DNA from 2 places in the Pulveribacter sp. genome. Region 2 is predicted to be linked to the other one. Evidence: riboswitches for the same ligand, from Rfam matches in the RefSeq annotation. Region 2 holds a riboswitch; the other holds the start of a gene.
What was found. Region 2 has a riboswitch for glycine ahead of RT282_RS15695 (D-amino acid dehydrogenase). Riboswitches for the same ligand answer to the same signal wherever they lie in the genome.
Positions count from the first base shown of each region.

Region 1: another riboswitch for glycine. It lies ahead of gcvT (glycine cleavage system aminomethyltransferase GcvT); the one in region 2 lies ahead of RT282_RS15695 (D-amino acid dehydrogenase).

Region 1 covers NZ_DAMATK010000002.1:733,674-737,064, forward strand. The annotation lists gene RT282_RS09700 (TRAP transporter large permease) at 1-1,094, shown strand, start outside; glycine riboswitch at 1,145-1,232, shown strand; glycine riboswitch at 1,255-1,370, shown strand; gene gcvT (glycine cleavage system aminomethyltransferase GcvT) at 1,431-2,573, shown strand; gene gcvH (glycine cleavage system protein GcvH) at 2,669-3,043, shown strand; gene gcvP (aminomethyl-transferring glycine dehydrogenase) at 3,177-3,391, shown strand, end outside.
Region 2 covers NZ_DAMATK010000008.1:52,047-55,437, forward strand. The annotation lists gene RT282_RS15685 (helix-turn-helix transcriptional regulator) at 1-572, shown strand, start outside; gene RT282_RS15690 (YXWGXW repeat-containing protein) at 782-1,195, shown strand; glycine riboswitch at 1,306-1,413, shown strand; gene RT282_RS15695 (D-amino acid dehydrogenase) at 1,512-2,840, shown strand; gene RT282_RS15700 (PhaM family polyhydroxyalkanoate granule multifunctional regulatory protein) at 2,926-3,391, opposite strand, start outside.

The sequences.
Region 1 (3,391 bases), on a different contig from region 2:
TGGCGGGCAACCTGATGGAGACCGGTGGCATCTCGCGCCGCCTGGTCGAGTTCGCCAAGAGCCTGGTGGGCGGCGTGCAGGGCGGCCTGCCCATGACCTGCGTGCTGACCTGCATGATCTTCGCGGCCGTCTCCGGCTCGTCGGTGGCGACCACCTTCGCCATCGGCGCCATCCTGATCCCGGCGCTGATCAAACATGGCTACCCCACCAGCTACGCCGCCGCGCTGCAGGCCACCAGCGCCGAGCTGGGCGTGATCATCCCGCCCTCAATCCCCATGATCCTGTACGGCGTCAGCGCCGAGGTCTCCATCGGCGAGCTGTTCATCGCCGGCTTCGGACCCGGCTTGCTCATCAGCGGCGCGCTGATGCTGTTCGTCTGGGCCTACTGCAAGTACAAGGGCTGGGGCAAGCACGACGGCGACGGCCGCATGCCCTTTGGCCGCGCGCTGCTGCAGGCCGGCTGGGCACTGCTGATGCCCGTGATCATCCTGGGCGGCATCTACGGCGGCGTCTTCACGCCCACCGAGGCCTCGGCCGTGGCGGTGTTCTACGCGCTGGTGGTGGGCATGGTCGTGTACCGTGAGATCGGCGTGCGCGACCTGTACGCGGTGCTCAAGAAATCGGCGATCTCCTCGGCCGTGATCATGTTCATCATCGCCAACGCAGGACTGTTCGCCTTCCTCATCACCCGCGCCGGCGTGCCCGACGCCATCGGCCGCTGGCTGCAGGAGGTGCTGCAGACGCCGACGCTGTTCCTGCTGGGCGTGAACGTGGCGCTGTTCCTGATCGGCATGTTCATCGAGACCAGCGCCGCCATCATCGTGCTCGGGCCCATCCTGGCGCCGGTGGCAGCGCACTTCGGCGTCGACCCGGTGCACTTCGGGCTGATCATGGTGGTCAACCTGGCGCTGGGCATGATCACCCCGCCCTTCGGCGTGAACCTGTTCGCCGCCTGCACGGTGGCGCGGATTTCACTGGACCGCATCGTCGGGCACCTGCTGCCCTTCGTCGGGGTGATCCTGCTGTGCCTGCTGGTCATTACCTACGTGCCGCAGCTGTCGCTGTTCCTGCGCGACATCGTCTACGCGCGCTGAGGATGGGGATGAAGCCCGCGCCGGCCCCCGCGCTGGCTTAGAATCCGCCGCGTCAGGAGAGAGCCCGTACGCGATGCACGCGCCAAGGGCCGCCGAAGGCGCAGGCAGCAGCCGAACGCTCAGGCAAAAGGACTGACGACACGCCCGCAGGGATGCGGGCGTTTCCCTTGCTGGAGAGAGGCTGGACGCGCGCTAGACAGATTGAGCCGGCCCACCGAAGGAGCAACCCCCGTACCCGGGGCGAATCTCTCAGGTCGAGCGGACAGCCGGGCAAATCCTGCGGCCAAGCCAGACGAGGCGGGCCGCATCACCATTTGCCCCGGAGCCTGTTCGCCCGTGACCACCACCGAATCCCTGCTGACCACCCCCCTGCACGCCCTGCACCTGGAGCTGGGCGCGCGCATGGTGCCCTTCGCCGGCTATGCCATGCCCGTGCAGTACCCCAGCGGCCTGATGGCCGAGCACCTGCACACGCGCGCGCAGGCCGGCCTGTTCGACGTCTCGCACATGGGCCAGCTGCTGCTGGTGGGGCCGGATGCCGCCGCGGCGCTGGAAACGCTGATGCCCGTGGACGTGATCGACCTGCCCGTCGGCCGCCAGCGCTATGGCCTGCTGCTGAACGAGGACGGCGGCGTCATCGATGACCTGATGTGCTTCAACCAGGGGCTGGTGGACGGTGCAAGCACACTGTTCCTGATCGTCAACGGCGCCTGCAAGGCGGCCGACATCGCGCACATCCAGGCGCGCATCGGCGACCGCTGCGAGGTGCGCCCCCTGCCCGACCAGGGGCTGCTGGCGCTGCAGGGCCCGCAGGCCGCCGCGGCGCTGTCGCGGCTGGTGCCGGGCGTGCAGCAGCTGGTCTTCATGAGCGGCGGGCACTTCGACTGGCAGGGCGTGCCGCTGTTCATCACCCGCAGCGGCTACACCGGCGAGGACGGCTTCGAGATCTCCGTGCCCGCCGCGAACGCCGAGAGCCTGGCGCGCGCCCTGCTGGCGCAGCCCGAGGTCAAGCCCGTGGGCCTGGGCGCGCGCAATTCGCTGCGCCTGGAGGCCGGCCTGTGCCTGTACGGCAACGACATCGACACCACCACCACGCCGCCCGAGGCCGCGCTGAACTGGGCCATCCAGAAGGTGCGGCGCACGGGCGGCGCGCGCGCCGGCGGCTTTCCCGGCGCGGCCCGGGTGCTGGCGCAGATCGACGACCCGAGCAGCCTGACGCGCAAGCGCGTGGGCCTGGTGGCCCTGGAGCGCGTGCCCGTGCGCGAGGGCACTGCCCTGCAGACGGAAGCGGGCGAGAGCGCCGGCACGGTGACCAGCGGCCTGCTGGCGCCCAGCCTGGACAAACCCATCGCCCTGGCCTACGTGCCGCCGCACCTGGCCCAGCCCGGCACGCGCCTGAACGCCCTGGTGCGCGGCAAGGCCGTGCCCATGGAGGTGGCGCCCACCCCCTTCCTGCCGCCGCGCTACCACCGCGGCTGACGGCCGGGCCGGGCACCCGCGGCTACAGTGCCAGCGGGCGCACCGCCCACTTTATCGATCCTTTTTTCGTTCCAACTTTCCTTCGGAGCCGCCCCATGACCATCCAGTATTCCAAAGACCACGAGTGGATCAACACCGCCGAGCCGGCCGCCGCCGTGGTCGGCATCACCGTGCACGCGCAGGACGCCCTGGGCGACATCGTCTTCGTGGACCTGCCCGCCGTGGGCACCACCTTCAAGCAGGGTGAAGTGGCCGGCGTGGTGGAGTCGGTGAAGGCCGCCGCCGACGTGTACATGCCGATCTCGGGCGAGATCGTCGAAGTCAACGAAAGCCTGCGCGCCGACCCTTCGCTGGCCAATTCCGACCCGCTGGGCAGCGGCTGGTTCTTCAAGGTCAAGCTGAGCGACGAGAAGGAGCTGTCCAGCCTGATGGACGAGACGGCCTACAACGAGTTCGCGGCCAACGCCTGACGGCGCGCCGGCCCGCGGCGCCTTGGAGGGCGCGCGGGCCGCTGGTCAGAAATATTAGTCAAATCGAGCTCAAACCCTTGCCAGGCAAGCGGCAGCAGCTCTTTATTCAATAGCAAACCGAAGGCTCCGTCCCATGCAGATGCCCGCCGCCCTGCCCCTGGCCGCGCTTGAAAACGCCGCCGAATTCCTGCCGCGCCACATCGGTCCGGACGCCTCGGACGAGGCGCACATGCTGTCCGTGATCGGCGAGGCCTCGCGCCGCGCCCTCATCGACTCCATCGTGCCGCGATCCATCGCCCGCACCAGCAGCATGCAGCTGCCCGCGCCCACGACCGAGGCGGCGGCGCT
Region 2 (3,391 bases):
GGCGCGTGGCCGACAGCCGCCCGCTGCTGAGCGAGCTGACGCAGGAGCAGGAGCGCGCCGTGGTGGCCGACAAGAAGCTGCTGTTGATGGCGATCTGCGTGCTCAGCCAGTGGACGCTGGCCCAGGTGCTGGCCACCTACCGGCTGAGCGAGGCCGAGGGCGTCAAGTACCTGGCGCAGCTGGACCGCATCGGCATCATCGAGCTGCGCCCGGGCAACCGCTACCGCCTCAAGCTCGCCAAGACCTTCCGCTGGCGCCCGCGCGGCCCGGTCATGGACTACTTCCGCGAGCACGCGCTGCTGGACTATTTCGGCGGCGCCTTCGACGGCCCCGGCGAGGGCGTGCTGCTGGTGCACGGCAGCATCGCCCGCGGCCAGCTGGCCGCCTTCACCGAGCGCCTGCAGCGCGTGGCGCAGGATTTCGCCCAGCAGCACCTGGCCGACCAGCGCCTGCCCGAGGCCGAGCGCGAGGGCTGCACGCTGCTGATGGCGCTGCGCGGCTGGGAGTTCGAGGCCTTCACCGCCATGCGCCGCGTGGCGCCGCCGCCGCCCGCGCCAAGCCGGCAGGCGTAAGCAAACGTCTATCAAAACAATAGCTGCCCGCGCTTGACCAGCAAGGGCTGGAGGCCTTTTTGACCCTTATCACCCGCTGCACGCGCAGCGCGTGTGTGACGTCTGCTCACAAACATTTGCGCAGTCGCTACCAAGGCTGCCGCCGGCCTTCACGCAGGCGCGGGACCATGGCCTCCATCGGGCAACCGAGTCCAACAAGGAGGATCACCATGAACCGCATCACCCCCGCCCTCGCCGCCGCAGTCGCCGCCCTCGCCCTGGGCCTGGGCGCCAGTGGCGCCGCGCACGCCGCGCCCAGCGCCACCGTCGTCATCCAGACCGGGCCGCAGGCCGTGCAGCCGGCCTACGTGGTGCAAAGCGCCCCGCCCCCGCCGCGCTATGAGCGCGTACCCGCCCCGCGCCGCGGCATGGTCTGGTCGCAGGGCCACTGGGAATGGCGCGGCCACCTCTACCACTGGGTCCCCGGCCAGTGGATGCGCGTGCGCCACGGCCAGCACTATCGCCAGCCTCGCTGGGAACAACGCCATGGCAAATGGCAGTTCAACCAGGGCCGCTGGGACCGTGACGGCGACGGCGTGCCCAACCGCTACGACCGCCGTCCTAACGACCCGCGCCGCCACTGATGGCGCATCCTGCTACGATGCGCGCCGCAGGAGAGCCAGCGGCCGGTCACGGCTGCTGCACCGAAGGCGCAAACTCCCATACACGCTCAGGTACCGTACTGCACACACAGCAATAGCCGTCTGGAGAGCCGCCCCCGCACACGGGGCGCACCGAAGGAGCAAGCCCACCGCACAGTGCGAGGGCGAATCTCTCAGGTCACAAGGACAGGGGGAGCGGCAGCCAGACCTCTTGGCGCGCCCTGCTTCCCCGCTATTTTTTCGATAGCCGCCGGCGCGCGCCTGGTCTGCGCAAACCTTGAAAAAGGCTTGTAGAACCATGCGCGTTATCGTTCTGGGCGCCGGCGTCGTCGGCACCGCTTCCGCTTATTTCCTGCAGCAGCTCGGCCACGAGGTTACCGTCATCGACCGCCAGGCCGTGCCCGGCGCCGAGACCAGCTTTGCCAACGGCGGGCAGATCTCCGTCAGCCACGCCGAGCCCTGGGCCAATCCGTCGGCGCCGCTGAAGGTGCTGTCCTGGCTGGGCAAGGAGGATGCGCCGCTGCTGTTTCGCCTGCGCGCAGACATGCGCCAGTGGCTGTGGGGCCTGCAGTTCCTGCGCGAATGCACGCCGGCGCGCACGCGCCACAACATCCACCAGATCGTCCAGCTGGGCACCTACAGCCGCGCCGTGCTGCGCGAGCTGCGCGAGCAGCTGGGCCTGCAGTACGACCAGCGCACGCAGGGCATCCTGCACTTCTACACCAGCGAGCGCGAGTTCGAGTGCGCCCTGGGCCCGGCCGAGCAGATGCGTGCCCTGGGCTGTGAGCGCCAGGTGGTCAGCGCCGAAGAGGCCATCCGCATCGAGCCGGCCCTCGCCGCCATGCGCGAGCAGCTGGCCGGCGCCACCTTCACGGCCGAGGACGAGTCCGGCGACGCCCATCTGTTCACGCGCGAGCTGGCCCGCGCGGCCGAGGCCGCCGGCGCGCGCTGGCGCATGGGCTGCCACATCACGGCCCTGCGCGAGACAGGCGGGCGCATCGACCACGTGGAGATCACCAACGAAGAGGGCCGCTACGAGCGCGTGCAGGCCGATGCGTACGTGTTGGCGCTGGGCTCGCACAGCCCGCTGCTGGCGCAGCCGCTGGGCATTTCGCTGCCCATCTATCCGGCCAAGGGCTACTCGGTCACGCTGCCGGTGCGCGACGCCGCCCTGGCCTACCAGACCAGCCTGACGGACGACGAATTCAAGCTGGTGTTCTCGCGCTACACGCGCCCCGCGCAGGGCGGGCAGGAGGCGCGCGACGTGCTGCGCGTGGCCGGAACGGCGGAGCTGAACGGCTATTCGCGCGCCCTGAGCGAGGTGCGCTGCGCGGCCATCGTGCGGCGCGTGGCGCAGCTGTTTCCCGGCGCCGCCGACACGGCCGCTGCGCAGTACTGGTCGGGCCTGCGCCCGGCCACGCCGAGCAACGTGCCGCTGATCGGCCGCACGCGCGTGTCCAACCTGTTCCTGAACACCGGGCACGGCACGCTGGGCTGGACGCACGCCTGCGGCTCGGGCCGCTCCATCGCGCGCATCGTCAGCGGCCTGGCGCCGGAGCTGGACTTCGCCTTCTGCGGCCCGCGGGGTGCGGGCGCCACCCTGCAGCCTGCGCAGCTGCCGGTCTGAAGCGGAACTTCAAGCGCCGCGGCCTCTCACTTTTTGATAGCTGCTGGCGCTTGACTGGCGAGCGTTAGAGCTACTTTTTAGTAGTTTACTTGGCCGCCGCCTTCTTGGCCGCCGCCGGCTTGGCTGCGGCGGGAGCGGCGCGCGGGGCACGGGACTGGGCCGGCGCGGCGGCATCGCCCCCGGCCGCCTGCACCCACTGCGTGGCCATGTCGCTGGCGGTCTTGAGCGCGCCGCTGGCCATGTCGCGCGTGGCATCGAACGCCGCCTGCTGCGTGGCCGCGTCCTGCATGGCGTGGGCGGCGATCTGCTGGAACTGCTGGGTCAGCGCGCCCCACCACTGCAGCGGGTCGGCGGCGGCGCCGGGCGCGGCCTCGGGCTTTTCGCTGCCCGCTTCCTGCTGCGGCTGCGGGGCGGGTGCAGGGGCCGGCGCGGCAGCCGGTGCGGGCGCTGCGGCCGCAGCGCCCAGGCCGCCGAAGGCCGCCGCCACGTCGCCCATGGCGACGTTCATGCCCTGCAGCGTGGCCAGGGTCATCTTTTGCACCTCCAGCGCC